2 regions of the Blautia sp. 210820-DFI.6.14 genome follow, and region 2 is predicted to be linked to the other one. Evidence: predicted binding sites of a transcription regulator. Region 2 holds the regulator's gene; the other holds the start of a gene.
The links. The regulator HrcA, encoded in region 2, represses chaperone genes, less so after heat shock. The targets are predictions, from matches to a motif close to TGTTAGCACTCNNNNNNNNNGAGTGCTAACA.
Positions count from the first base shown of each region.

Region 1: groES (co-chaperone GroES) is a predicted target of HrcA. The motif match lies at 4,986-5,016, and genes of this name have one in related genera.

Region 1 is NZ_JAJCKS010000012.1:53,760-69,541, forward strand. Features, by position in the region: gene LI112_RS10320 (IMP cyclohydrolase) at 1-644, opposite strand, end outside; ZMP/ZTP riboswitch at 698-778, opposite strand; gene guaB (IMP dehydrogenase) at 857-2,311, opposite strand; gene LI112_RS10330 (DUF6106 family protein) at 2,381-2,884, opposite strand; gene groL (chaperonin GroEL) at 2,983-4,608, opposite strand; gene groES (co-chaperone GroES) at 4,665-4,949, opposite strand; gene codY (GTP-sensing pleiotropic transcriptional regulator CodY) at 5,216-6,001, opposite strand; gene topA (type I DNA topoisomerase) at 6,132-8,201, opposite strand; gene dprA (DNA-processing protein DprA) at 8,282-9,190, opposite strand; gene LI112_RS10360 (YifB family Mg chelatase-like AAA ATPase) at 9,227-10,747, opposite strand; gene LI112_RS10365 (helix-turn-helix domain-containing protein) at 10,921-11,136, shown strand; gene LI112_RS10370 (YARHG domain-containing protein) at 11,150-12,076, opposite strand; gene LI112_RS10375 (fructose-bisphosphatase class III) at 12,106-14,061, opposite strand; gene LI112_RS10380 (PolC-type DNA polymerase III) at 14,138-15,782, opposite strand, start outside.
Region 2 is NZ_JAJCKS010000011.1:12,083-27,864, forward strand. Features, by position in the region: gene ftsX (permease-like cell division protein FtsX) at 1-466, shown strand, start outside; gene LI112_RS09750 (S41 family peptidase) at 623-1,795, shown strand; gene LI112_RS09755 (fibronectin type III domain-containing protein) at 1,913-3,286, shown strand; gene LI112_RS09760 (hypothetical protein) at 3,414-4,382, shown strand; gene LI112_RS09765 (Na/Pi cotransporter family protein) at 4,661-6,469, shown strand; gene LI112_RS09770 (CoA-transferase) at 6,674-8,185, shown strand; gene LI112_RS09775 (hypothetical protein) at 8,278-8,826, shown strand; gene uvrB (excinuclease ABC subunit UvrB) at 8,918-10,918, shown strand; gene LI112_RS09785 (pyridoxal phosphate-dependent aminotransferase) at 11,039-12,196, shown strand; gene hrcA (heat-inducible transcriptional repressor HrcA) at 12,461-13,513, shown strand; gene grpE (nucleotide exchange factor GrpE) at 13,544-14,188, shown strand; gene dnaK (molecular chaperone DnaK) at 14,359-15,782, shown strand, end outside.

The DNA of each region.
Region 1 (15,782 bases), on a different contig from region 2:
GAAACTTTGTTATCTGCATTCAAACTATTCCAGAGAAGTTCTGTGAATGCATCCATATCATCCGGGATATCGACCAACTTTGGTTCACCCTCAAAGCTTGGTAACGGATTACCATCACATTTATAGGTATGAATGAAACGTCCTTCTCCCGGAACTGCTTTTTCGTAAGCATATGTATATCTCAGACAAGAATCCGGATTACCGTTATCACTCTTCAGAATAGACATCGCATAGCTGTAATTTCCATTCTCGATATGCATCACACCGGAAATTCTTGGTGTGTAGTTCGGTCCGTCCGGCTCAAATTCACGTGATCTTAAGGACTGCTCAAAAGTCAGCTGTTTATCCAATCCCTCATAAATAGTATCTGTCTGATCACCATTTGTCACAATTGTCTTATTTCCAAGAACACGTACCGGAGCATAAATGATCAGGCTCGGATCTGTCAGTTTTGAAGGATCAAATGCCTGTGTACGAATTCCCTCACCATCTGTAACAAATACACGGTTTCTACTGTTCTCACTTCTTCCCATGATGAAGTATGCGGTAACTGCCTTTGTTCCGTCTGCAGAACGTCCGATAATGATTCCTCTGCCCGGATAAGAATTGTTTTTCAGTTCATTTTCCAGTGAAATTTTTTCCATGATCATTCTCCTTTAGTGTGATAAAGTAAAGCGACCGCCTGGGTAGTCTGTTTCCAGGCTGCCCAGGCGGTCGGCACGTTCACTTACTGCACTCCCTGTAGTTCATCCTACTTCCGCCAGTCATGCAGTCGTTGTAATCATAATATACTATCTTATTTCATTTAGCAAGAACAAAAATAAATACATCAGCTAAATATTTTTATTCAGTTACTTTATTCGTCTACGCTATAGTTCGGTGCTTCTTTTGTGATATGGATATCATGCGGATGAGACTCTTTCAGAGAAGCAGCAGAAATCTTAATAAATCGTCCTGTTGTCTTAAGCTTCTCAATTGTTTCTGCGCCACAATATCCCATACCGGAACGAAGGCCGCCCATCAACTGGAATACAGTGTCTTCCACATGTCCTTTGTATGCAACACGTCCTTCAACACCTTCCGGAACAAGTTTCTTCGCATCCTGCTGGAAGTAACGGTCTTTACTTCCATTCTCCATAGCTGCAATGGATCCCATGCCACGGTATACTTTGTATTTACGTCCCTGATACAGTTCGAATGTTCCCGGGCTTTCATCACATCCGGCGAAGATGCTTCCCATCATGCAGACATTTGCACCGGCTGCAATGGCCTTGGTAATATCTCCGGAATATTTGATACCACCATCTGCAATAATCGGAATTCCGTAACGGTTTGCTACTTCATAACAATCCATAACAGCAGTGATCTGTGGAACACCAATACCAGCTACAACACGTGTTGTACAGATAGATCCAGGTCCGATACCAACCTTAACTGCATCAACACCAGCGTCAATCAGAGCCTTTGTAGCAGCTCCTGTTGCAACGTTACCTGCGATAACCTGCAGATCCGGATATGCGTCTTTAATCTGACGTACTGCACGGAGAATGTTCTCTGAATGTCCATGTGCTGAATCAATAACAATAACATCTACGTTTGCTTTTACAAGTGCTTCAACACGTGCAAGAACATTTGATGTGATACCTACTGCAGCACCACAGAGAAGACGTCCCTGTGCATCTTTGGCTGCCAGAGGATATTTGATCTGTTTCTCAATATCTTTGATTGTGATCAGACCTTTTAAATTAAAATCATCATCTACAATGGGTAATTTCTCTTTTCGGGATTTGGCAAGAATCTTCTTTGCCTCTTCAAGTGTGATTCCTTCTTTGGCTGTGATCAGTCCCTCAGAAGTCATGCATTCTCTGATCTTCTTTGTAAAATCAGTTTCAAACTTCAGGTCACGGTTGGTAATGATGCCAACAAGTTTCTTACCTTCTGTAATTGGAACACCAGAGATACGGAATTTTGCCATCAGATTATTGGCATCTTCCAGTGTATGGTCTGCGGATAAAAAGAATGGATCTGTAATAACACCGTTCTCAGAACGTTTTACCTTATCTACTTCCTCAGCCTGTGCTTCGATGGACATATTTTTATGAATGATTCCAATACCACCCTGTCTCGCCATGGCAATTGCCATTCTGTGCTCAGTAACGGTGTCCATTCCTGCGCTCATCATAGGAATGTTCAGCTTGATTTTTTTCGTTAAGTGCGTTGTAACATCTACCTGATTCGGAATTACTTTTGAATATGCCGGAACTAACAGAACGTCATCAAATGTAATGCCTTCACCAATGATAGTACCCATTGCATTTCCTCCCTTGTATTTATGTTAGTTTGATTTTGATTCAAAGTGTAACAAAAATAACTTACAGTGTCAATCCAAAAAAACTTTGCTTGGAGCTGAATTTTTGATAGCCTGTGCCATCTGTTCATCTGGTTCGATAATAATCTTACAGTTTTCTCCACCGCTTTTTATAATAACGGCAAATCGTCTGTGCTGCTGATTTCCGGAAGAATAATCCAGTGTTTTCAATCGGCTGTTACCATTGTAATAATCCATTCTGTGTGAATCAAGAGGCGCGACCAAATCTGCCTCACGCAAGTTCATGGACATAACTTTTTTCCGTTTGGATTTTGACATGACCATATCAATGTCAAATTCTCCATTTACAAAAAGGTACTCATACTCCAGATCCGTCCGCGGAATCACAAAATAAGATGCAACACCTAACGCAACTGCAACGAGAAGAAGGATCGGACTGATAAAAAGGCCTGCGCCCACTGCCAGGACTGTCAGTACGATCATTCCATATTTGACTATGGAATCTTTTGCGGTTGGTTCTTTTTTAACCAGTAATTCTGAATAAAGATCGCTCATATGTACATTCTCCTTAATATATATAATATTTATTAAATTTTATCACAAAAAGGGATCAGCGTCTATGACGCCAATCCCTTAATTCGCATAAATTTATTTTACATCATGCCGCCCATTCCTGGAGCACCTGCCGGCATAGCCGGAGCATCTTCTTTGATTGTAGCAACTACAGACTCTGTAGTCAGGAGTGTAGAAGCAACACTTGTCGCATTCTGCAGAGCACTTCTTGTAACTTTAACCGGATCAAGGATTCCGGCACCTACCATGTCTACATATTTCTCGTTCAGAGCATCAAATCCAACACCTGGCTCGGATTCTCTTACTTTATTGATAATAACAGAGCCTTCCAGACCAGCGTTTGCAGAAATATGGAACAGCGGAGCTTCCAGAGCTTTGAGGATAACGTTTGCACCTGTCTTTTCATCACCTTCCAGAGTTGCAACCAGTTCTGCAACCTTCTTGGATGCATGAATATATGCAGATCCGCCACCTGCAATGATTCCTTCTTCTACTGCTGCTCTTGTAGCTGCAAGAGCATCTTCCAGACGAAGTTTTGCTTCTTTCATTTCAGTTTCAGTTGCAGCACCAACACGGATAACAGCTACGCCGCCAGCCAGTTTTGCAAGTCTTTCCTGTAATTTTTCTTTATCAAATTCAGACTTTGTCTCTGCAATCTGTTTACGGATCTGAGCAACACGGTCAGCAATTTCTTTCTTATCACCCAGACCATCTACGATAACTGTATTCTCTTTTGCAACTTTGACAGATTTTGCACGTCCAAGCTGAGCCATTGTAGTTTCTTTAAGATCAAGTCCAAGTTCTTCGGAAATTACCTGTCCACCTGTCAGAATAGCGATATCCTGCAGCATTTCTTTTCTTCTGTCTCCATATCCAGGAGCTTTAACAGCAACTACCTGGAATGTTCCTCTTAATTTATTTACGATCAGAGTTGTCAGTGCTTCACCTTCTACATCTTCTGCGATAATCAGAAGTTTTGCTCCAGCCTGAACAACCTGCTCCAGTAACGGAAGAACTTCCTGAATATTGCTGATCTTCTTGTCTGTGATCAGGATATATGGGTCTTCAAGATTTGCTTCCATTTTTTCCATATCTGTAGACATATATGCAGAAATATATCCACGGTCAAACTGCATACCTTCTACCAGATCAAGTTCTGTATGCATTGTTTTGGATTCTTCAACTGTGATAACACCATCATTGGAAACTTTTTCCATTGCATCAGCAACCAGCTGACCTACTTCTTCATCACTTGCAGAAATAGATGCAACATTTGCGATCTGTGCTTTGCCACTGATTTTCTGGCTCATTTCTTTGACAGCCTCTACAGCTGCATCTGTAGCTTTTCTCATACCTTTTCTCAGGATGATCGGGTTTGCACCTGCTGCCAGGTTTTTCATTCCTTCATGAACCATTGCCTGTGCCAGAACAGTTGCTGTAGTAGTACCATCACCAGCTACATCATTTGTCTTGGATGCAACTTCTTTGATCAGCTGGGCACCCATGTTTTCGAATCTGTCTTCCAGTTCAATTTCTTTTGCAATAGTAACACCGTCATTTGTGATAAGCGGAGCACCAAACTGTTTGTCAAGTACAACGTTTCTTCCTTTTGGTCCGATTGTTACTCTTACTGTATCTGCAAGTTTGTTTACACCAGTTTCAAGTGCAGCTCTTGCTTCTGCACCAAATTTAATTTCTTTTGCCATGATGACTGTCCTCCTGAAATGCTTAATGATCTGTAACGTTTTTTATTCTGTTACGATTATTCAACGATTGCGAGAATATCGCTCTGTTTTACGATGATATATTCTTCGCCGTCAAGTTTTACTTCAGTTCCTGCATATTTGGAATAAATAACTTTATTACCTGTAGCAACTTCCATCTTAACTTCTTTACCGTCAACAACTCCGCCAGGACCTACTGCAATAACTTCTGCCTGCTGCGGTTTTTCCTGTGCCTGTCCCGGAAGTACGATACCAGATTTTGTTGTTTCTTCTGCTTCTAACTGTTTTAATACAACTCTGTCACCTAAAGGTACTAATTTCATGATCTATTTCCTCCTTTATTGTTGCCTTTTTCGAATTACTAGCACTCATTTCGTTTGAGTGCTAATCACTGTCCCTATATTATTTAAAATCATGATTTTCTGCAACTCTTTTCAAAGCTGTAAATTAGTATTATTTTTTTATTTATCTTTTATTTTCTCTTATTTTCTCCTGTTTTCTCATTTTCTGATTTTTAAGTATTTTATAAAAGAAAAGGCCCTTTCCTTCATAGGAAAAGACCTCTCTTTATAAACAGCTTCTGCTGTCCTTATGATTTTTTGCTTCGCTGAGCTTTAATTTCTTCAAGCTCATCAAAAATTACTTCGTTAAGTACTTTGATATAAGTTCCCTTCATACCTGATGAACGAGATTCGATTACCCCGGCACTTTCAAATTTGCGAAGTGCATTTACAATAACAGATCTGGTGATTCCTACACGGTCTGCAATCTTGCTTGCAACCAGAATACCCTCTTCTCCATCAAGTTCATCAAATATATGAATGATCGCTTCCAGTTCTGAGAAGGACAGTGTATTGAATGCAGATTTTACAACCTGTTGTTTACGGTCCTCTTCTGCATTTTCTTCATGAACCGCTCTCATCATTTCCAGACCAACCACTGTTGTGCCATATTCACTGACGATAATGTCTTCAATATCATAAGGCTTATCGTTACGATACATAAAAACAGTCCCCAGTCTTTCGCCGGCAATATCGATTGGATTGATAATACCCTGACAGTTGCTGTTTACATGTTCAAATCCAAGTGTCTGAAGATTCACATTTTCCTTTGTAGACAAAACGCCAAGGAAACGCTCATTTAACAGAGAATCTACATGTCCGCCTACGTTATCTTCAATCAGCTCGGTAATTTCTTCAACGCCCGGACATAAACTGATTCCAAGTACTTTACCCTTTTTGCTCAGTACCAGGATATTGGAACTTAATGTGTCCATCAGCACCTGACAGATATCATTAAATACAACTTTACTGGAACTGCTGTTGTGCAAAAGCTTATTGATTTTTCTGGTTTTATCCAACAACTGAACGCTCATTACGGCCTCCTTCTCCTGTTTTTTCGATGTTTTCAATCTTATGGTATAATAGTACACGTTTTGCAACGAAAATACAAGATATTTTTATATTTTTTTCGATTTTGTCCGCATTTTCAGAAAATTTATATATTTAATCTTCTTTAGACTTCTGCTCTACATAACCGCAAGTTGTCTCACTGCAGACAATCTTGTTTCCTTTTTCGACCATATAGCTTCCACAAACCGGGCATTTTTTTGCTGATGGCTTCTGCCATGACATAAAATCACATTCCGGGTTGTCGATACAACCATAATATTTACGACCCTTCTGGGTTTTCTTCAACACAACATCCTTTCCACATTTCGGACATGCCACACCGATTTTTTCATAATACGGTTTGGTATTTCTGCATTCCGGAAATCCAGGACATGCAAGGAATCTTCCATGTGGTCCGTATTTGATGACCATATTGCGTCCACAGACATCACAGATTTCATCTGTAACTTCATCCTGAATTTCAACTTTTTCCAGTTCTTTCTCAGCAGCATCCACATCTCTCTTAAGATCCGGATAAAAGTTTCTGACAACCGTTTTCCACTGCACAGTACCCTCTTCAACGCAGTCCAGAAGGCCTTCCATCATTGCAGTAAAACGAACATCTACAATGCTTGGAAATGCCTGTTTCATAATATTATTAACAACTTCTCCAAGTTCCGTCACATAAAGATTTTTCTGTTCTTTAGATACATAACGGCGGCTGATGATCGTGGTAATCGTCGGAGCATAAGTACTCGGACGTCCAATTCCCTGTTCTTCCAGTGCCTTTACAAGAGATGCTTCTGTATAATGTGCCGGTGGCTGTGTGAAATGCTGTTCCGGTTTCAGTTCAGTAAGCTGCAGCTTCATTCCCTTCTCAAGACTCTGACTGAGTACATTGCCTTTTTGATTATCTTCTTCCTGCATGTACACAGACATAAATCCGTCAAATATGATCTTGGAGGCAGCAACCGTAAAAGTATACTCTCCTGCACTGATTTTTACTGATGTTGTTTCATATTTTGCTGCAGACATACGGCTTGCTGTAAAGCGTTTCCAGATCAGCTGATACAGACGGAACTGATCTCTGGAAAGAGATTCTTTGACCGTGACTGGCGTTCTGGTAATATCAGTCGGACGGATTGCTTCATGCGCATCCTGAATCTTCTGGTCTTTTTTTACCATCTTTCCACTTGTAGAAACATAGTTTTCTCCATACTGTTCACCAATGTAGGTTCGCGCTGCTTCATCTGCTTCCTGTGAGATTCGAGTGGAATCCGTACGCAGATAACTGATCAGACCAACCGTGCCGCTTCCCTTAATATCAATACCTTCATATAACTGCTGGGCAAGACGCATTGTTTTCTGTGTAGAAAAATTCAGTGTTTTGGCTGCCTCCTGCTGCAAAGTACTGGTTGTAAACGGCAGGGGTGCATTCTTGATACGTTCGCCTTTTTTTACCTCTGTAATTTCATACTCTGCATTTTCCAGTTTTCCAAGAAGTTCATCCATCTCGGCCTTATTATGGATTGGAAGTTTCTTATCCGTGCCATAGAATTTTGCCTGAAGAGGTTTCTTCTCTCCTTTTACACGAAACTCACCTTCAAGACTCCAGTATTCTTCCGGAATAAAAGAATTGATCTCATCTTCTCTGTCACAGATAATACGCAGTGCTACAGACTGTACTCGTCCTGCACTCAGGCCTCTTTTCACTTTTACCCAAAGGAGCGGACTGATCGTATATCCTACCATACGGTCAAGCATTCTTCGTGCCTGCTGTGCATCTACCAGGTTCATATCCAGATCCCGCGGCTGTTTGATGGAATTCTTTACAGCAGTCTTTGTGATTTCGTTAAAAGAAATTCTGCGCATCTTAGACGGATCTTCTTTTAGCGCCTGCATCAGGTGCCAGGAGATTGCCTCTCCCTCGCGGTCAGGGTCAGTTGCAAGATATATCTTATCTGCTTTTTTGGCCGCTTTGCGAAGATTTGAAAGCAATTCTCCCTTTCCTCTGATCGTAATATATTTTGGTTCAAAATCATTCTCTACATCAATGCCAAACTGACTCTTCGGGAAGTCACGCACATGTCCGTTTGATGCCTGTACATCATAGTTACTCCCAAGAAATTTCTTAATGGTTTTTACTTTTGCAGGTGATTCCACTATCACCAGATATTTCGCCATGCTATCTCTCCTACTTCTCCGTTACTGTTCACTCCGTTACAGCAACACTTCTTAAACTTCCCGGGAGGCTGATCCGTGTCTTATGTTGTCTTTACATAATAATGCCTGCCTATTTCCCGGGCTAACCCCGATATTTTCAACTCCAGCAGAAGACCGCCGACTTTTTCCGGCGAAAGTCCTGTCTTCTGGATCAAAAATTCCACAGATTTTGGTTGCAAATCGAGACAACTATACACCAATTTTAAATCGGTTGCAAGTCCTAACTCATTTTTTGTCTTTACTTTAACAATTTTTTCACAATCTATTCCGAGTTCCCGAAGCAGTATTTCCGGTGTATATGCGATACCTGCCCCGTCATAGATCAATTTATTACACCCCATACTAAGTTCCTCTGTTACCGGTCCCGGTATGGCAAAAACACTTTTTCCCTGATCAAGTGCCCACTGTGCAGTGATCAATGAACCACTTTTTTCTCTTGCTTCAACAATCACAACAAGATCCGCCAGTCCGCTGATAATTCTGTTTCTTGCCGGAAAAAAATAATTTCTTGCCCGAGTCCCCGTCGGCTGTTCACTGAGTATACCACATTTTTCTCGCAGAATTCGCTGATAAAGTGCTCTGTTACCCGAAGGATAACAGATATCAACGCCATTTCCAAGTACCGCCCATGTGCCTCCTTCTCCTTCCAGTGCACCTCTGTGTGCCTCAGTATCAATCCCATATGCCATCCCACTTAATATTTGCACTCCTTCTTCACTGAGTCTCCTGGCATAACGAAACGCCTGCATACGCCCGTATGGACTGGCTGCCCTGGCTCCGACGATTGCAACTGCCGGTCGTCGTGGATCCGGTAATGTTCCCCTGACATATAAAATCTCCGGCATTCCCTCATAATGCAGAAGTTTCTGCGGATATTCCGGACTTTCTTTCGAAATCTCACGCACAGACATTTCCGTGTCACTTTTTCTGATGTTAAGAGTTCCTTCCATATAAATTATCACTCCTCTTCAGATTTTATACCCTGATTAATTCCAGTATTTTTTGTCAAATGCCCGATAGGATAACGCTTCTGCTATGTGATGTCTGTGAATACTTTCTGTCGCTTCCATATCTGCGATTGTCCGTGCCACCTTTAGAATCCTGTGATAGGCACGGGCACTGAACGGCATATTCTGAAATGCCATCTTCAAAAGCTGCCGGGCGTCTTTTTCCATCTTGCAATATTTCTCAATCTGAGCACCACTTAATTCTCCGTTAAACTGAATTCCTTCTATTTTATATCGTTCTCTCTGAATATCCTGTGCGCAGATAACCCGCTCTCTGATCGTTTGTGTACTCTCCCCTTTTCGTCCACTGCTCAGTCCTTCAAAATCTACCGGGGACACTTCAGCACAAAGATCCAGTCTGTCCAGAAGCGGCTGACTTATTCTTCCCAGATACTGCATTACCTGTGCCGGTGTACACCGACATCTGTTCATATCCGGATAATGACCACAGGGACATGGGTTCATTGCCGCACACAACATAAAATCTGCCGGAAAATCATACGTCCCATATACTCTGGAGATACGTATCACCTTGTCCTCCAGTGGCTGTCTGAGAATCTCCAGGCTTCTTCTGGAAAACTCTGGCATCTCATCCAGAAACAATACACCTCTGTGTGCCAGTGTGATCTCCCCTGGTCTGGGATTTCGGCCACCACCAGCCAGAGCCTGTGCTGAACATGTATGATGCGGACTGCGAAAAGGTCTTTCTCTGATCAGAGGATCTCCTCTCGAGAGCAATCCGGCAATACTGTAGATTTTTGTCAATTCCAGCCCTTCATCAAATGTAAGTGCCGGCATAATTCCCGGAATTCTTCTCGCAACCATCGTTTTTCCTGCCCCCGGAGGCCCGATCATAAGCAGATTGTGAAAACCGCTGACTGCAATCTCCACGGCTCGTTTCAGACTTTCCTGTCCTCGAATATCACTGAAATCCAGTTTTTCTTTACCCGGAGATTCTATTGTTTTTCCCACTTCTTTTCTATAAGAATCCGGACTTTGCACATAGCGTATCATTTCCTGCAGATTGCGAACTCCAATCACCTTCATATCCGGTATCAGTGTCGCTTCCCGGAGATTCTCATATGGAACAACACAAAACCGGCACTTTTCCTCCCTCGCCCTGATGATTATAGGCAAAATCCCTGATATTGCATGAATTTCTCCATTAAGGCTTATTTCTCCGGCCATCATCACCCGATCCAGCTGTTCCGATTTCAGAATATCTGACGCCGCCAAAACAGCAGCTGCTAACGGAAGATCAAATCCAGCTCCTTCTTTCTTAATATCAGCCGGAGCAAAATTCACGGTAATTCTCTTCGGTGGAAGTGCAATACCGTTATTCTTCAATGCCGTTCTGACACGATCCTGTGCTTCCTTTACCTGTGCCGAAGGAAATCCAACCATCGTAAATGTCGGCAGACCATCACTGACGTCTGCCTCCACCTGGATTGGATGAACATCCATGCCTAAAATCGCTGCTGATAGTACACTTGCAAACATAACAACCTCCTGTATGCACATGCACCTCGATCTGCACTGCTATATTTTTTAATTTATAATTGTATTATGGGAATAAAAAAAGAAATGATTTTTATTATAGTCCATTTTGCTCCGTATTGCAATAGCACATTTCGGACTGTTTTATAATTACAGAAAATGAAGGAGGTATAAGAATGAAATTTCAACGAATTCAGGATCTGCGTATAGATTCCGATCTCTCTCAGAAGAAAATTGGTGAAATTCTTCATATCAGTCAGCGTTCTTATTCTCATTATGAAACAGGATCTCGTAATATTCCAATTGAAATGCTGATCCGCCTCGCTGATTATTATGATACCACCATTGATTATCTGGTTGGAAGAACCGATAACAAAGAACCGATCAAATGACGCAGAAAGCGAGTCAGTTTCCCTGACTCGCTTTCTGTTCTTCCCACTCAGCAATCTTTGAAATATTTGCAAGCTCATATTCATTGAAAATAGAATTCTGTTCGGCATCAAAAGTGTCCGGATCTATCGTACCCTGATACCAGGATTTACTGTTAAAATAATCCGCAATATAATCTGTTACAAACTGACGTCCATGGCGTGCATAGATTTCATTCTTTGCAAGTTCCAGCTGATCTGAACTATATGCTGAAATCTCCTCATCTGTCAGATAACGATTACTGCTCTCCGGGAAGAAATATTCTCCTGTCTCAGCCGTATTCTGTGCCTGCTCGGCCGGCGTTGGTGTAACCGTCGGATCCGGTTGCAGCTGTACCTGTGTTCTGCTCATAATACAACTTACATTTGGATATACAGAAGAAACTGGTTCTGCTGTCGTCGCACGCAGATATAATTGACCATTGTCAAATGTCAGATTTCCTGAAGCTGCATTTCCCGCTGTATCTGTAAAGGAAAATGCTGCCGCAGTTCCGGCCACTTCCGCAGTTACATCAGCAGAAACAGACTGTGTCTGTCCTGCATCTGTCTGGCTGAAGCTGAATGATACACTGTCCTGACTGATATTATATATATTAATTGTCACAAGTCCATCTGTGCTATACCAGTAATCCCAGAAATCATCCGGATTAAAACTTACTTTTTCTTTTGGTATCGGCGTTGGTGTCGCTGTTGGCCTCGGTGTCGGACTCGGAGACGGTGTCACAGGAACTTCCGTAGGTGCTGCTGTCGGCAGACTTTCCAGCGCTGCCATTGCTTCTTTCTTCTTTTGTGCCTCTCTCTCACTTTTCTGAAATCCTGCCAGAAGAAGTGCTGCTGCACTGAACATGATAAATATTGAGACCAAAATCACCAGCAGTACCCTCAGTCTGTTTTTTCTTCTCATTCGCTCACCTCTGTTATTGCTTTTGTACTTTATTTTTTCTCTTTAATAATACCTTTTCTGTATGCGTCAAGCAACTGTCGCAGTTCACCGATACGTTCTTTCAGAGCTCTTCCTGTGTCTGTATCCCCTACTAAACGACGTTTGGATGTATAATGTACGGATACTCTGTTGGATACAATATCACTTTCTTTAGATATTGCCTGCTCCTTGGATGTAAAAGGCTCATGTGCCGTCAGCACCAGGCCATAAGAATTGTAGATCAGCGTATATCCGGCAATTCCTGTTACTTTCTGATAAGCTTTGCAGAATCCTCCATCAATAACAATTACTTTCCCATTGCATTTGACCGGACTCTCACCATCCCCCTGATGCACAGGAACATGTCCATTGATGATATGGCCGGTTTCCGGATCCAATCCAAATTCCCGTATCATTCCATCTACTACTTTTTCATTTTCAAGAAGATGATAATACGCACCTTTTGTTTCTTTGTGAGTTTCCTTATCCGCAATAAAATATCGTTCAAATGTAGTCATTTTATCCTTGCCAAATAGCGGCGAAGACGGACTTGCCCAGATAAACCACAAAATATCTCTGCCCTTACGCTGTTCTTCTCTGTCAACCGCATAAAATGCTCTCCGCACATATGCCTCCAGAACGTCATACAATTCACGTCCCTTATAAGTTTTTCCGTAAATCTGAATTTCCTTCAGACTTCCGTCTTCATTTAATGGAATACATCCATGAAACAGAAGATTTCCATTATATATCTTATAAAGTCCACCTTTGTCCAGCAACAACCGCATATGATTCTGCAATTTTTCGCAGTTTCGGAATGCAGTTTCCAGACGTTCCATCACATCCAGTTCTCCCGGAGTAAGTTCATACGGATGCTTCCAGTCAATCGTTGGAAATTCTGTATCAAGCATTGGATATTCTTTTCCATCTGCCAGTGTAACCGTACCTTTTTCCGGATTGATCCGGTGCAGCAGACATCTGTCTTCCATATGAAATTCTTTATGTCTTCGAAGCAGCTGTCCCTCCAGCTTAAACTGAATGATTGCAATTGCTTTATGCATCTTCTGTCCAAGTTCTTTTTCCAGTGCATTATAATTAGATGTTCCCTTCATTTCAAAAGCAGTACACGGATCATCTTTATATACTTCCATTGCAAATGTCGCAAGCGGAAGCATATTAATTCCGTATCCATCTTCCAGAATATCCAGATTTCCATAGCGGATACTGTTACGAAGCACCGTTGCTATACAGGCTCTCTGCCCAACTGCTGCCCCCATCCATACTACATCATGATTTCCCCACTGGATATCCAGAGAATGATACTGTATCAGACGGTCCATGATAAAATGCGGGCCCGGGCCTCTGTCAAAAATATCACCCAGAATATGCAGATGATCTACAACCAGTCTCTGTATCAGTTCTGCAAGTGCAATGATGAAATTCTCTGCACGGCCAATTTCAATGATCGTATTGACAATAGAATCATAATAAGCTTCTTTGTCGAGCACTTCCGCCTTTTCTGTGATCAATTCTTCAATAACATACGCATAATCCGGAGGTAATGCCTTACGTACCTTGGATCTTGTATATTTGGACGCTGTAGTCTTGCAGACTTCGATCAAACGGTACAAAGTAATCTTGTACCAGTTCTCCATATCTTCCTCTGTCTTTTTGACCAGCTGTATTTTTTCTTTCGGATAATAAATCAGTGTAGCCAGCGCCCTCTTGTCATTATTGCTCAGTGTATGGCCAAACACATCATCGATTTTTTTGCGTACAGCACCAGAACCATTGCGAAGTACATGCGAAAAAGCCTCATATTCTCCATGCAGATCCGACATAAAATGTTCTGTCCCTTTTGGCAGGTTCAGAATCGACTGCAGATTAATGATCTCAGTAGAAGCCTTTCCGATTGTCGGATAGAGTTCCGCAAGTCTCTGTAAATACCTTAACTCCTCTTTTTTCATAATTGTCTCCTTTTCGCTATGGTAACATACCCGGCTTTTCTATCGGTAATCCCCATTTTTTATAAATGATATCCATTCAGGCAATCACACCGTCAAACAATGAAAACTGATTAGACTGTGGAATATCTCCAAAGATTCCCAGATCATCCATCAGATCGATAACCGTCTTGCTGACCTTTGTCCGATCTCTGAAATCATCCTTCGACAGGAATTTTCCCTGTTTGGCAGCATCTACGACTGCCTCGGCAGCTTTATCCCCCATTCCGTCAATACAGTTCAATGCGGGCATCAGTTTGCCGTCAATGATCTGAAAACGATTTGCCTTGGCACGGTAAAGATCGATTGGCATGAACTCCAGACCTCGTGCATACATTTCCTGTACAATACGCATATCTTTGATCGTATCCTGTTCTTTCTTTGACGCTGCATCGCCCTTTTTGCGAAGTTCTGCAAGATAGAAATCTAACCTGTCACGTCCCATACACATCGTTTCATATGAAAAAGCCGTTGCACGGATACTGAAAAATGCCGCATAATATGCAAGGGGTTTAAATACTTTAAACCAGGCAATACGCCATGCCATCATAACGTATGCTGCTGCATGTGCCTTCGGGAACATATATTTAATCTTTTTACAGGACCAGATATACCACTCCGGAACATTGTGTTCACGCATGGTAGCTTCCCACTCTTCGCGCAGACCTTTTCCTTTACGTACAGCTTCCATGATCGTAAAGGCAAGGCTGCTTTCTACCCCCATGCTGATGAGATAGATCATAATATCATCTCGTGTACAGATTGCAGTAGAAATCGTTGCTTTTCCTTCTTCGATCAATGTCTGTGCATTTCCCAGCCATACGTCTGTACCATGAGACAATCCGGCAATACGTACCAGGTCAGAAAAATATTTCGGTTTCGTATCAATAAGCATCTGCATGGCAAAATCTGTACCAAACTCCGGTACACCCAGACATCCGAGCTTGCAGCCTCCAATATCCTCCGGTTTGATTCCCAATGCATCCGTACTTGCAAATAAAGACATAACTTCCTTGCTGTCCAAAGGAACATCACGGGCACTTAAGCCTGTCAGATCCTCCAGCATACGGATCATTGTCGGATCATCGTGTCCGAGAATATCCAGTTTCAAAAGGTTTCCATCAATAGAATGGTAATCAAAATGTGTTGTGATAATATCACTGTTCTCATCGTTTGCCGGATGTTGTACCGGCGTGAACTTTTCAATTTCCACACCCACTGGAAGGACAATGATTCCACCCGGATGCTGGCCGGTCGTTCGCCGGATACCGGTACATCCCTGCACAATACGGTTGATCTCACAATAACGTTTGTGCTGTCCCCGTTCCTCATAATAATTCTTCACATAACCAAATGCCGTCTTCTCCGCAAGTGTACCAATCGTTCCGGCCTTAAAGGTCTGCCCTTTGCCAAAGATAACCTCTGTATATCGATGTGCATTCGCCTGATACTCACCTGAAAAGTTAAGGTCAATATCCGGTTCCTTATCTCCCTTGAATCCAAGGAATGTTTCAAAAGGAATATCAAAGCCTTCCTTACTCATCTTAGCGCCACACTTCGGGCATACTTTATCCGGCATATCGCATCCGGCCATACCTCCGAATTTCTTGACTTCCGGCGAATCAAAGTCACTGTATTTACATTCCGGACACAAATAATGCGGTGGCAGAGGATTTACTTCTGTG
Region 2 (15,782 bases):
GTTGGAGCATGTGCGAGATGTTGAGCAGTCTGAACAGGCAGCAAATACGCTGGGAAGCTTTAACAAGCTGGTTTCCTATGCATCGATCGTGATCATTGCGCTCCTTCTGATCATTTCTATTTTCCTGATCAGTAATACCATTTCTGTTGGTATTTCTGTTCGTAAAGAAGAAATTGGAATTATGAAATACATTGGAGCAACGGATGCATTTGTCCGTGCACCGTTCCTTCTTGAAGGTATGGTCCTTGGAGTGATCGGTGCAGCGATTCCACTGGTAGCACTGTATTTCCTGTACAATAGTGTTGTTGAGTATATCCTGAATAAATTCAGTGTGCTTACAGGTGTGGTTGCTTTTATTCCGGTATGGCAGATTTATCAGATACTTCTTCCGATTGGACTTGCTCTTGGAATTGGCATTGGTTTCATTGGAAGTATGATGACAACAAGAAAACATCTGAGAGTGTAATTGTGAAAGTGCAAGGTGTGAAATAACCATCAGGGAGCATATAAGTAAATAAAAGAAAAGCGGCATGGGACTTTAAGTTCTGTGCCGCTTATGTTATATTTAGATACCAGGGTTAAAGGCACGAAAATTAACAATACAACAGGAAAGGCAGTCGTAATGAAGCATAAAGAATACGTGACAGGAGTTGTGACAGGAGTTTTGGCTGCTGCACTTGCAGCAGGTGGGTTAAACTATGTACATCAGAATCAAAGTGGGAGTGTTCTGGCGGATTCAGCGCACGTAGAAAAAGTAGAATATCTGGAGAAACTGATCGATCAGGAATATCTGGGGGATGTTGATCAAGATAAACTGGCAGAGGGAATTTATGCAGGACTGATTTATGGCCTGGGAGATGTGTATTCCAGATATTATACAGCGGAGGAATATGCGCAGGAGACCGCAACAACAGATGGCTCTTATGTAGGAATAGGGGTATCTATCCAGAAAAATAAAAATGGTGGCGTACAGATTGCAGAGTGCTACGAGGGCGGTTCGGGAAAGAAAGCCGGACTGATCGTAGGAGATGTGATCACTGCGATTGACGATACCGATGTTACGGATATGGAACTCTCTGAGGTAGTCAGCCTGATCAAAGAAAATAAAGACAAAAACATTGTTCTGACCGTCCAGAGGGAAGATGAGGAGACACCTCTTCAGATCACTGTAGAAGTAACAGATGTGGAACTTCCGGCCGTATTCAGTGAAATGCTGGATGATGAGACCGGATATATCCAGATCACGCAGTTCACAGGCATTGCACCACAGCAGTATAAAGATGCTTTTGTGGATCTAAAACAGAAAGGAATGCAGAAACTGGTAGTAGATCTTCGTGATAATCCAGGTGGACTTCTGACGTCAGTATGTGAGATATTGCGGGATATTCTTCCAGAAGGACTGATTGTTTATACTGAGGATAAGGATGGAAATCGGGAAGAAGAGACTTGTGATGGCAAAAATGAACTCCATATGCCATTGGCTGTTCTTGTCAATGAGAGCAGTGCCAGTGCTTCGGAAATTTTTGCCGGTGCGGTCCAGGATTATGAGATCGGAAAGATTGTCGGAACAACAACTTATGGAAAAGGCGTTGTGCAGGAGCTGAGACAGCTTCGTGATGGAAGCGCAGTGAAACTTACTGTTTCAAACTATTATACACCAAAAGGAAATTCTATTAATAAAGTAGGAATCAAGCCGGATATCGAGGTCAAACTTGCATCAGAACTGTTGAATAAGACGGAAATCAGTCATGAGGAGGATAACCAGCTGCAGGAGGCTTTAAAAACGCTGCAATAGATCAGCACGTAAGATAAAATTAACAAATTTAAAAAAAATGTAAAAAATACTTGCTTTTTATTCAATTATTTCTTAAAATATATAAAGGCTATTTTGTATAAGGAAGGGAATGATTTCATGAATAACACAGACAAGTACAAAAGAGACTTTGCCAGAGTCCTGACACTTCTTATGCTACTGGCTGCATTATTTGTAACAGACATTCCGGTAAGTGCAGATACGACAGACAGTGCCACTGTTTCAAGCATCAGTGCAGTTACCGAGAAGGCAGAGATAAAAGCTTCCAGCAATACAGCACTTAAGATCAGCTGGGAGAAATGCCCGCTTGCACAGGAATATGTGATCTACAGAAGAGAATCTACAAGAAAAGCATTCAGAAGAATAAAGAAAGTCAGCGCCAGCAGGACAAGCTACATTGATAAAAGACTGACCTCAAGCAAACCGTATCAGTATGCAGTGCGTGCGATACGTAAGGAAAATGGGAAATATGTATACAGCAGATATCTTATGGTAACAGGTGCTACACGTCCTGCAACCGTGAAGACAACGATCAAGGCAGCTTCCAGTTCAACGATGAAAGTGACATGGAAGAAGAGCTCGAGAGCAGATGGTTACCGTATTTACAGAAGACCTGCTGCCGGAAAATGGGTTCTGGTTGCTGATGTGGCCAAAAATCTGACTTCATATACAGATACAGGCTTGAATGCAAGTACGAAATATGTGTATACAGTACGCCCATATAAAAAAGGCGGTAATGTAAAATATATGTCAGCCGTGAAGCTGAGTAATAAAGCATCAACGCCAGCGGCACCCAAGGTTACGCCGTCAGGCAACACATCAAACAGTAGTGTTATGTCAAATACCAGGTTTACTGCAGCACAGAAGGATGTCATGAAAAAAATCCTCTATGCGGTGGAAACAGGTGGACAGGTTTATGGAAATCAGAAATATGGTGATTTCACAGAGGCTTTTACAAACAGCAGTACAGAGTATGCGATCACAATTGGTGCAGGTCAGTGGTATGGTACAGAAGCGCAGCGTCTTCTGAAACTGATTCATGCAACGATGGGAGAGGATGAGTGGAATAAGATCGATACAGGAAATCATTATGTATGGACAGCTATATGTAATGAAGACTGGACAAAATATCGAATTCCCAAAAGCTCCTGGAGAGCAAGAGTTATTGTAAAACTGCTTCAGACAGATGTTGGAATCAAATGTCAGGACCAGCTGATGTATCAGCAGATCGACGAATATGAAGCAGAAGTACGGAAACTTGGTGTATCGGATCCACAGGCTGTAGGGATGTTTATCAACATCCGTCATCAAGGTGGATACGGAGCTGTTACGCGAGTCCTTGGAAAAACTGCAAAGCCGGTTAATCTGATCAATGTGTACAGAGCACTTGCCACAGATTCCGGTGGACAGGTAGGTACATATAAGACAAGGCAGGCAAAAGTATATCAGTGGCTGCTGACATACATGAAATAATAAGAATACATTAAGGCTGATCTCGCATGAGAGATCAGCCCTTTCTTTTTGTGAAAATCCATTGCGTATGGCAAGTGTAAAATGTTATAATGATGTAGAATTTTTGCAGAATGCAGGGAGAAAAGAAATGATTTTAACTGAAGATAAGATCTATACCATGTCACTGGAGACGGAATCTGTCAATCGTGACAGCGGATTAACAAATAATACGATAGAATTGGAATTTACAAACAAAGAGTTATTACATGCAATTGTTACCTGTGGAATGCCGATCCAGAGACTGACAGCTGCATTTCCGGAGAAGAAACGTTTTGAATTCTTATACAAACTTTTTCTTGTAGAAACAGCTCTTGATGCAGAGGGAGACCGCCTGAAAAAATCAAAGAAGATCGCATATCTGGATTCTTCTGAAAAGAGTGTGATTTCCTACTATATGGGAATGTTTTTTACAAAGATGATCAGTCGCCGACTGTATGGATCTGAGTACCTGACAAATCTGAATCTGATTGAGACACCGGATCACAAAGAATTTATTGATTTTTTTGCCAGTGAATGGCGCCCAGAGATGATAGGCTACAGACCGGATGCTGATGCCTGGAATGTCTGGGAAGCAAAAGGTGGAAGCAACTACAGAGAGCAGGCTCTGAAGAAAGGTGCTGACCAGCTGAAGGCAATTGGCACTGTAAATGGGGTGCGCCCGGATCCGGCGGCAGTCTGCATGACCTATTATGATCATGGCTATCTCTGCGGAATATTGAGAGAACCGGAAGGCAATACAGAAGGGGAACAGTTGAAGTTCACTGAGGAGGATTTTTATAAGGCATATTATGAACCAATCTGTGAACTTTTTCTGGATAAAGGCAGCAACCTCAGATTACATGATCTCTATGCGGAAGTATCACTGGAAGTGCCATATTTTACAGAAAATTACAGAGAACCGGATGAAAGAAAGATATGTATTGGAATTTCCAGAAAATTATTGAACTGTCTGATGGAAGAAGATTATTCTGCGGTAGCTGAAATAAGAAAAAATGTGCAGGAAGAAATCTGTCCGGATGGTGCTTATATGGGTGCAGATGGTATTTTTATAAGATAAAGAAGAACAGATAAATAAGGATAGCGAAAGAGAGAGTATTCAGTGCTCTCTCTTTTTTCACAGACGGGAAGGCAGAGCATTTCGCAGTGGAAAAGATAATTTTTTTTAAATACAAAGGAATCAAATATTGTAATCGAGTCATTGATATGGCATAATAAATATGTATGAGGTTAAAAATAAGAAAAAACAAAGTTAAGAAAATGTAAAAAAATACTTTACAGAAGGAGCTGTTCCGAAAGAAATACAGAGCTGACGGGACGGCCACAGAGGAGAAAAAAATGGCAGTATTTTCAATGATCTTATCTTTGCTCTCAGGAGTAGCATTATTTCTGTTTGGAATGTCTTTGATGGGAGACGGCCTGAAACTTGTAGCAGGTAATAAGCTTGAGGCATTTCTGTACCGTATGACCAATACTCCGCTGAAGGGAGTTGCACTTGGTACTTGTGTTACCAGTGTTATCCAGTCTTCTTCAGCAACTACCGTTATGGTCATCGGTTTTGTTAACTCCGGTATGATGAAACTGAAACAGGCGATCGGTATCATCATGGGAGCAAACATCGGAACCAGCATTACAGGATGGATCCTGTGCCTGTCCTACATTCAGGGCTCCGGTGGTATTGCAAGTATTCTTTCTACTGCAACCATTTCAGCAGTAGTCGCAGTCATTGGTATTATTCTTCGTATGTTCTGCAAAAGATCCGTACATAAGAATATCGGAAACATTATGCTTGGTTTCGCAATTCTGATGACGGGTATGCAGACCATGAGTGGTGCTGTTGCACCGTTGAGAGAAAGCCCGGTCTTTATTGACATGCTGACGATGTTTTCCAATCCGATCGCAGGTATTCTGGTAGGTATTGCTTTCACGGCCGTATTGCAGAGTGCATCTGCGACAGTCGGTGTACTGCAGGCACTTTCCGTAACAGGAATCCTGACATTTGCCAGTGCATTCCCGATCGTCCTTGGTATCGGTGTTGGAGCAGCCTGTCCAGTTCTGATCTCTGCAATCGGAGCTAATAAGAATGGTAAGAGAACTGCACTCATCTATCTGATGAATGACTTATTCGGTCTGATTTTGTGGTCTATTATCTTCTATACCGCAAATGCTATCGTGCATTTCGGATTTATGGATATGATCATGACCCCGGTAACGATCGCAGCACTGAATACCGTGTTCCGTGTAGCTACAGTTGTTGTTCTGTTTCCATTTATTCCGAAGCTTGAAAAACTGGTGTGCATGCTAGTGAAAAACAGTGCAGAGGAACTGGAGGATGAGGCAGACTTCGATCTTCTGGAAGAACGTCTGATCAATTACCCGGCACTTGCAATTGCTCAGTGTCACCGTGCGATGAACGGCATGTCCAAAAAACTTCGCAAGAATGTCAACAGAGCCATGAATCTTCTGAATGATTATCAGCAGGATAAGTACGATAAGGTTCAACGTAAAGAAGATCTGATCGACAAGTATGAGAGCCGTCTGGGAGAATATCTGATTCAGCTTACCAAACGTGAGATGAATACAGCACAAACAACACAGGTTTCTCTGTATCTGCATACGATCAATGACTTTGAGAGAATTGGTGACCATGCTTCCTATATTGCACATATGGCAAATGAAATGCATGATAATCATACACAGTTTTCTCAGGCAGCCTGGGATGAACTGAATATCGTTATGGAGGCAGTTCGAGAGGAGATCAATGTCACCTGTAATGCATTTATGAAAGATGACAAGGAAGCAGCTCAGAGAGTTGCACCTTTAGGGGCTGTGATCACAAACCTTTGTGACGAGTTAAAGATGCACCATGTAGAACGTCTCAGTAAGGGAGAATGCGGACTTGAGGAAGGAACCGTTTTTAACGACATCCTGAACAGCTTTGGCCGTATTGCAGCGCACAGCGCAAGCGCAATGACCGCACTCTTAAAGAGCGGTGATACAGATGCGGATCCGCATATCCATGATTCCAAGATCTATCCGACAGACAGCTGGGAGTATTACACATATTTCAATGAGTACAGACAGAAGTATGATGTGATTGCTAATGCTGAACATGTTTTAAGCATGGAACCGGAAGAGGTAGAATAATAAAAATAACAGAGTAAACAGAAATTACAGAGCAGGATTAGAAATGCTCTGTAATTTTTTTGTATGGATATATATTTATGGATATGCTATACTGAGCAAAAAACTTTTGTAGTTAGTTTATAAAAGGTGACATTGGCTTCGACAGGTGAAAGAAGCTTTTATGAAGCTGTATACAAAAGAGAAATTTGAAAGAGAGAACACAGTATGTATGAGATCATGAGTGCAGATGAAGCTATTCGCCTGATCAGGGACGGGGACTGTATCTGCGTGAATTCATTTGTAGGAATCGAAAACCCGACGGAACTTCATGAGGCATTGTATCGAAGATACCAGAAAATGCAGTCGCCGACGCATCTGACAATCGTATCCAGCGCTGGTTTCGGCGTTTGGGATGACGAACACAATGCGGAAGGATATATCCGTGAAGGTGCGGTGGACAAGCTGATCTGTGGCCATTTTGGAGCGATGATGAGTACCAAGAAACTGGTACTGGAAGATAGATTTGAGGCATATAACCTGCCGCTTGGATGCATTTCTCATGCAATCCGTGCACAGGCGGGGGGACTTCCGGGAGCTTTATCGAAGGTTGGACTGGATATTTTTGTTGATCCACGAAGAGAAGGACCTGGAATTAATCGTATTTCGATTGATGATTCGCTGGTCAAGCATGTGGAAGTAGACGGAGATGAATTTCTTTATTATAAATTGCCAAAGATCACGATAGCCATGATCAAGGGAACGGCTGCAGACAGAAAAGGAAATATTACATTTGATGATATGTTTATGTCTGGCGATGCACTGTCCATCTGTCAGGCTGTTAAGGCAAATCGTGGAAAAGTCATTGTGCAGGTGGATCGTCTTGTAGATACACCGTCTCGTCCGCGTAATGCCATTATTCCGGGATGTCTGGTCGATGCAATCGTTGTGGCAGAACCGCAAGAGCGTAACGAAGCGTATATGGCACTTACCGGAAGCTTCGAGATCCCATATAAAGAATGGCATACCTGGAATGAGAAAATCAATGATCTTTCTCAGAAACAGCGAAAAAACAATATTCCGGCAAACATCATCGGAAAAAGAGCAGCAAAGGAACTACGAGTGGACGATATCGTAAATATCGGAATTGGAATACCGGAGACAGTTGCCAGATTTGCCAGAAAAAGTGGAATGCTGGATATGATCACACTTACAGTAGAGTCCGGCGGAATAGGAGGTTTTCCTGTTTCGGGTGAGGCATTTGGAGCTATGATCGGTGCGGCCTCGGTTTATGATATGGCAAACCAGTTTGACCTGTATGACAATGGTGGACTGGATGTCTGTTTTATGGGTGCACTGGAAGTTGACAAATATGGAAATATCAATGCACACAGAGGCACAGGAGCATTTGCGGGTATTGGCGGTTTTGCCAATATCACCGCCAAAACTCCGACAGTTGTTTTCTGTATGACATTCAACGCCAAAGGACTTGAAGTCACCCAGGAGAAAGGCGTCGTGACGATTCACAAAGAAGGCGAGATATCCAAATTCGTAGAGAAAGTCTCCAGCGTCAGTTTCTCAGCAAAACGTGCGATTGAAAACGGTCAGAAAGTTCTATATGTGACAGAACGTTGTGTTTTCCGCCTTACTCCGAAAGGTCTGAAATTAATCGAAGTGTATCCGGGTGTGGATATGAAGAAAGATATTATAGACAGGCTGCCATTTGAGGTAGAAGTCTGAGATAATGAAACAGTGAAGAACAAATGTTTGATTTGCGGCGATTTTTATTCTTGAATCAGATAAATATATGAAAATAGCGGGAGGTAAAGTAAATGACGAAACTTGAAAATTTTGTAAGAATGATGACAGGACATTTTGATAATAAGGATCAATTTGATAAGATGCAGGAAGAGGGAAAAACATATCCATATGCTGAACATATAAATACAATCTGTAATGACAAAATAAATAGTCTTCCTGAAGATTTCAAAGACATATTTGTTGTTGAAGAGAGTTACTATGAAATTAATGGGAAACGTCATGCATCCCCGCATCTTTTCCTTATCACGGAAATAGAACAGGGAATTTTACTTTCTTCTTATGAAATTCCAAAAGGAGAAGATAAAAATACATTTTCATATGATTCTATGAAGAAGGTTGATTACGCTAAACTAAAAAAATCTGAAAAATTTACTCCGGCACTTTATCATGAAAAGGACGGAATCTGGGAGGGAGGCAGTACAAGCCAGTTTTCTCCGGTAATGACCTTTAAACTTTGGGAAAAGTTTTCCGATGATTTCCTGGAAGTATCTGAAAGCATGGAAGTTAATGGGAAGAGAACTTTTGGATATGATGAACCAATAATTTATAAGCGTGTATAATCAAATAGCGGTATATTGATATGACTTTCAGTTTGTTTGGCTCATAGCAATTTAGACGAACTTTTTTGATATAAAACCAGGAGGTGTTTTTGTGCAGAATTCACAACAAATCTTCAAGCTTCATTCCGAATACAAACCAACCGGTGACCAGCCCCAGGCAATCGAAAAACTGGTCAAAGGCTTTAAAGAAGGCAACCAGTTCGAGACTTTGCTGGGTGTCACAGGTTCCGGTAAGACCTTCACCATGGCGAACGTCATCGCCCAGTTAAACAAGCCAACTTTGGTACTTGCGCACAATAAAACACTGGCAGCACAGCTCTACGGTGAGATGAAGGAATTCTTCCCTGAGAACGCAGTGGAATACTTTGTTTCCTATTATGATTATTACCAGCCGGAGGCATACGTTCCATCTACGGATACTTATATAGCAAAAGATGCTTCCACGAACGATGAAATCGATAAACTCCGTCTTTCTGCAACAGCGGCTCTCTGTGAACGGAAAGATGTTATTGTGGTTTCCTCTGTATCCTGTATCTATGGTCTGGGTGCACCGGAAGAATTCTTTGATATGATGATCTCACTTCGTCCGGGAATGGAGAAAGACAGGGATGAGGTAATCAAAGAACTGATCGATATTCAGTATAACCGTAATGAAATGGATTTCCATCGTGGTACGTTCCGGGTACGTGGAGATGTGCTGGAAATCTTCCCGGCCAACTATTCTGACCGGGCAATTCGTGTGGAATTCTTTGGAGATGAGATTGATCGAATTACAGAAGTAGATGTGTTGACCGGTGAGATTCACAATGAACTGAAACATGCGGCGATTTTTCCGGCATCTCATTACGTTGTTCCACAGAGCCAAATCCAGAAGGCTGCAGACGCAATCCTTGAAGAAATGAAAGAACAGGTTTCTTATTTTAAAAGTGAAGATAAGTTGATCGAAGCACAGCGAATTGCCGAGAGAACCAATTTTGATGTAGAAATGATGAAAGAGACGGGATTCTGCTCTGGAATTGAGAACTACTCCAGACATCTGACAGGACTTGCTCCGGGGCAGCCGCCATATACTCTGATGGACTACTTTAAAGATGACTTCCTTCTTATTATAGATGAGTCTCATAAGACTGTATCACAGGTTGGAGGAATGTATGCAGGTGACCAGAGCCGTAAGCAGACACTGGTAGATTATGGCTTCCGCCTGCCGTCAGCGAAGGATAACCGGCCATTGAGCTTTGCGGAATTTGAAAATAAACTCGATCAGGTTATGTTTGTTTCGGCGACACCAGGACAGTATGAAGCAGAACATGAACTTCTTCGTGCAGAACAGATTATTCGTCCGACTGGGCTTCTGGATCCGAAAGTAGAAGTTCGTCCGGTGGAAGGACAGATTGATGATCTGATCAGTGAAGTAAATAAAGAAGTCGATAAAGGTCACAAGATTTTGATCACAACTTTGACAAAACGAATGGCAGAAGATCTGACCGATTACATGAAAGATGTCGGCATCCGTGTTCGTTATCTGCATTCGGATATTGATACTTTGGAACGTGCAGAAATCATTCGTGACATGCGTCTGGATGTCTTTGATGTGCTGGTTGGTATCAATCTTTTGCGAGAAGGATTGGATATTCCGGAGATTACATTGGTTGCAATTCTTGATGCGGATAAAGAAGGATTCCTGCGTTCAGAAGTTTCTCTGATCCAGACGATTGGACGTGCGGCCCGTAACAGTGAGGGGCATGTTATCATGTATGCAGATGTCATGACAGATTCCATGCGAAAAGCCATTCAGGAGACAGAGCGAAGAAGAACGATTCAGGAGGCTTACAATAAAGAACATGGAATCACGCCGACTACGATCAAGAAAGCAGTTCGTGATCTGATCACGGTTTCCAAGGCAGTCGCCGAGACGGAAGACAAGCTTAAGAAAGATCCGGAGTCCATGACAAGAAAAGAACTGACGAAGCTGATAGGTCAGGTGGAGAAACAGATGCGTGCAGCAGCAGCAGATCTCAACTTTGAGCAGGCGGCAGAGTTGCGTGACAAGATGATCGAATTGAAGAAAAGCCTCGATGAAATGGATGAATAGAAAAAGTTTATAAGCTCAAAGAGAAATTCCCCCTGTCTGTAAAAAGTTTTACTTTACTCTTGTACAGTAATGGAGAGAGTGCTAAAATGGAACAAGCACTAAACGAAAGAGGTAATCGATATGCAGTTTTCCAAAAGATTAGACAGATTTGGAGAAGAAATCTTTGCAGCCCTGAATAACAGACGTATGGAACTGGAAGCACAGGGCATGAAAATTTATAATATGAGTGTGGGAACTCCGGATTTTAAGACACCGGAACACATTAAGAAGGCACTTGCTGCTGCGGCAATGGATGACAATAACTGGAAGTACAGTCTTCGTGATCTGCCAGAACTTCTGGAAGCAGTATGTACTTATTATAAGAAACGTTTTGATGTGAATCTGACACCGGATATGGTTATGACTGTTTACGGCAGTCAGGAAGGTATGGGACATCTTGGAATGGCACTTTGCGATGAGGGAGATGTTGTTCTTCTTCCAGATCCATGTTATCCGGTATTTGCAGCAGGCAGTCTGATGGCAGGCGCAGTGCCATACTATTATCCGCTGGTGGCAGAACACGACTTTCTTCCATATGTAAAGGATATTCCGGAAGAAGTTGCAAAGAAAGCAAAATACATGGTAGTTTCTCTGCCCTCCAATCCGGTAGGAAGCATTGCAACACCGGGATTATATGAAGAAATCATTGCCTTTGCGAAGAAATATGATATTTTGATCATTCATGACAACGCATACAGTGATATCATCTTTGACGGAGCACATGGCGGAAGTTTCCTTGCAACAGAAGGAGCGAAAGAAATCGGCGTGGAATTTTTCAGCCTTTCGAAATCCTTCAATGTGACAGGAGCAAGAATCAGTTTTCTGGTTGGGCGTCCAGATGTGATCGCGGCACTTCGCAAGCTGAGAAGCCAGATCGATTTTGGAATGTTTCTGCCAATTCAGAAGGCAGCGATCGCAGCATTGAATGGCCCATTGGAAAGTGTGCAGGAGCAGTGCAGAATGTATCAGGAAAGAAGAGATGCACTCTGTAATGGCCTTCGTGAAATCGGATGGGACCTTCCGAATGGTAAGGGAACGATGTTCGTATGGGCAAGAATCCCGGGAGGACGTACAGACAGTATGGCATTTTGCATGGAACTGATGGAAAAAGCCGGTGTTATTGTGACTCCTGGTGCAAGTTTTGGACCGCATGGTGAAGGATATGTACGTTTCGCTCTCGTCCTGCCACCGGAAAAAATCCGCGAAGTTGTAGAAGCTATCCGTAAAAGCGGAATCTGAGAAAGTAAACGAAGCATATTAAAAAATGCATTCATAATAAATTAAGAACAGAAATTCACATAATCACAGTACTTTTGACACAAAGTAACAGAGTGGAAAGGTAGATTTTCCCGATTTGTGTCCGTACTGTGATTTTTTTCGATTTTTTTAAAAAATATAAATTAGATGTTGACAAACAATTACGACAGTGCTATCTTAACAATATAGATGTTAGCACTCTTCATTAATGAGTGCTAACAGACTAATAGGAAAGGAGCTGAGAACATGGATGAACAATTGACGGATCGTAAGAAAAGAATTCTGAAAGCGATCATCAAGACATACATGGAAACGGGCGAACCGGTAGGATCCAGGACAATATCCAAGGATGCAGACCTGAATGTCAGCTCAGCAACGATCCGAAATGAAATGTCTGACCTGACAGACATGGGCTACATCGTTCAGCCACATACATCGGCAGGAAGAATCCCTTCTGATAAAGGCTATCGGCTTTATGTGGATGAATTGATGAGAGAAAAGGAAGATGAAATTGCAGAAATCCGTAATCTGATGATTGAGAAGACCGATAAAATGGAAAAAGTGCTTAAGAATGTAGCACGTGTCCTGGCTTCCAATACCAATTACGCGACGATGGTTTCAGTTCCTCAGTACAGCGGCAATAAATTGAAATTTATTCAGCTGTCCCGTGTCAATGAGTTGCAGTTAGTAGCTGTGGTTGTCTGCGAAGGAAATGTCATCCGTAATCAAATCATTGATCTGGATGAAGAAATGGATGATGAGACACTTCTGAAGCTGAACCTTCTTCTTAATACCAATCTGAATGGCCTGCCGATACAGGACATTAATCTGGGCATGATTGCCAGACTGAAAGAACAGGCAGGAATCCACAGTGGACTGGTAGCAAGAGTGTTGGATGCAGTTGCAGCAACCATTCATGTCGATGAAGACGATCTGGAAATCTATACGTCTGGTGCAACGAACTTCTTTAAATATCCGGAACTGTCGGATAAGACCAAAGCCACTGAGCTGATTTCTACTTTTGAAGAAAAACAGCAGTTGGTTGATTTGGTCAAGGAGCGGATGGCAGATGACAATACCGGTGTTCAGGTGTATATCGGAGATGAACTTCCGATTTCTACCATGAAAGATTGCAGTGTTGTTACTGCAACTTATGAACTGGGAGAGGGCATGCATGGAACAATCGGTATCGTAGGACCGAAACGAATGGATTATGAAAATGTAGTAAATAGTCTGAAGACTCTCAAGGTCGAACTCGATGAGGTATTCAAAAAAAATAAAAGTAATCAAGACAGTTAGCTGTCAGACTGGAAAGGCGGTAGAAAGAACGTGTCAGAAACAAATAAAAAAGAAGCTGGCGTACAGGAAGAAACAGAGAAAGACCTTCCGGAAACAGAACCTGTTACAGAACCAGTAGAAGAATCGCCGGAGGCAACCGCAGGAACGGAAACCACAGAGGAAACCGAGAGTGCAGCTGAAGACGATAAGGAATCTGATAAAGAAACCAAAGGAAAAAATTCTTTCTTTGGCAAAAAGAAAAAAGACAATAAGCTGGAACAGCAGATTGAAGATCTGACTGACAGGCTGAAGCGTAACATGGCTGAGTTTGATAACTTCCGTAAACGTACGGAAAAAGAAAAATCCAGCATGTATGTGATCGGAGCAAAGGATATCATCGAGAAGATCCTTCCGGTTGTAGATAACTTTGAAAGAGGCCTTGCACAGGCTCCGGAAGATGATCCATTTGCAGAGGGAATGCAGAAGATCTACAAACAGTTTACCACTACAATGGAAGGCATGGGAGTAGAACCGATCGAAGCTGTTGGAAAAGAATTTAATCCGGATTTCCACAATGCAGTGATGCATGTGGAGGATGAATCTGTTGGAGAAAATATTGTTGTGGAGGAGCTTCAGAAAGGATACACCTACAAGGGATTTGTAGTCCGCCACAGCATGGTAAAAGTTGCAAACTGATCGTGCTCAAGGAAAAAGGAAGCGGCTGCGAAGCAGACATTTACTTTTTCTGGCACGATCCTGACAGAATCATAAGTGCATAGCACGAAAGATGCGTAGAGCATCTTGATTCTGGAAGGACAAACTAGAATATATAATAATCTTAGAATATATACAGGAGGAATATTATCATGGGAAAAATCATTGGTATTGACTTAGGTACAACAAACAGTTGTGTAGCTGTAATGGAAGGTGGACAGCCAACCGTTATCGCAAATACAGAAGGAGCAAGAACTACACCGTCTGTAGTTGCTTTCACAAAAACAGGAGAACGTCTGGTAGGTGAGCCTGCAAAACGTCAGGCAGTAACAAATGCAGAGAGAACAATCTCTTCCATCAAGAGAGAGATGGGTACCGATTATCGTGTAACAATCGATGACAAGAAATACTCTCCGCAGGAAATTTCCGCGATGATCCTTCAGAAACTGAAAAAAGATGCAGAAGGATATCTTGGAGAAAGCGTAACAGAAGCTGTTATCACAGTTCCGGCTTACTTCAATGATGCTCAGCGTCAGGCAACAAAGGATGCCGGTAAGATTGCAGGTCTTGATGTAAAACGTATCATCAACGAGCCTACAGCAGCAGCTCTTGCATATGGACTTGACAACGAAAAAGAACAGAAAATCATGGTTTACGACTTAGGTGGTGGTACATTCGATGTATCTGTTATCGAGATCGGTGATGGTGTTATCGAAGTTCTTTCCACAGCTGGTAACAACCGTCTTGGCGGTGATGACTTTGACCAGAAAGTTACAGACTGGATGATCGAAGAATTCAAGAAAGCAGAAGGCGTAGACTTAAGCGCAGATAAGATGGCTCTTCAGAGACTGAAAGAAGCAGCTGAAAAAGCTAAAAAAGAACTTTCTTCTGCAACAACAACAAACATCAACCTTCCGTTCATTACTGCAACAGCAGAAGGACCGAAGCATTTTGATATGAACCTTACAAGAGCTAAATTTGATGAACTGACACATGATCTGGTAGAAAAGACAGCAGAACCGGTTCGCCGTGCACTGTCAGATGCAGGTATCACAGCTTCTGAGCTTGGCCAGGTACTTTTGGTAGGTGGATCTACACGTATCCCGGCAGTACAGGACAAAGTAAAACAGCTCACAGGTAAAGAACCAAGCAAATCTCTGAACCCGGATGAATGTGTTGCACTTGGTGCTTCCGTACAGGGTGGAAAACTTGCTGGTGATGCAGGTGCCGGTGACATTCTTCTTCTGGATGTTACTCCACTGTCACTGTCTATCGAGACAATGGGTGGTATCGCAACTCGTCTGATCGAGAGAAATACTACAATCCCGACAAAGAAGAGCCAGATCTTTTCTACAGCAGCAGACAACCAGACAGCAGTAGATATCAACGTTGTACAGGGTGAGCGTCAGTTCGCGAAGGACAACAAATCCCTTGGCCAGTTCCGTCTGGATGGAATCCCGCCAGCACGTCGTGGTGTTCCGCAGATCGAAGTTACATTTGATATCGATGCCAACGGTATCGTAAATGTTTCTGCCAAAGACCTTGGAACAGGTAAAGAACAGCACATCACAATCAC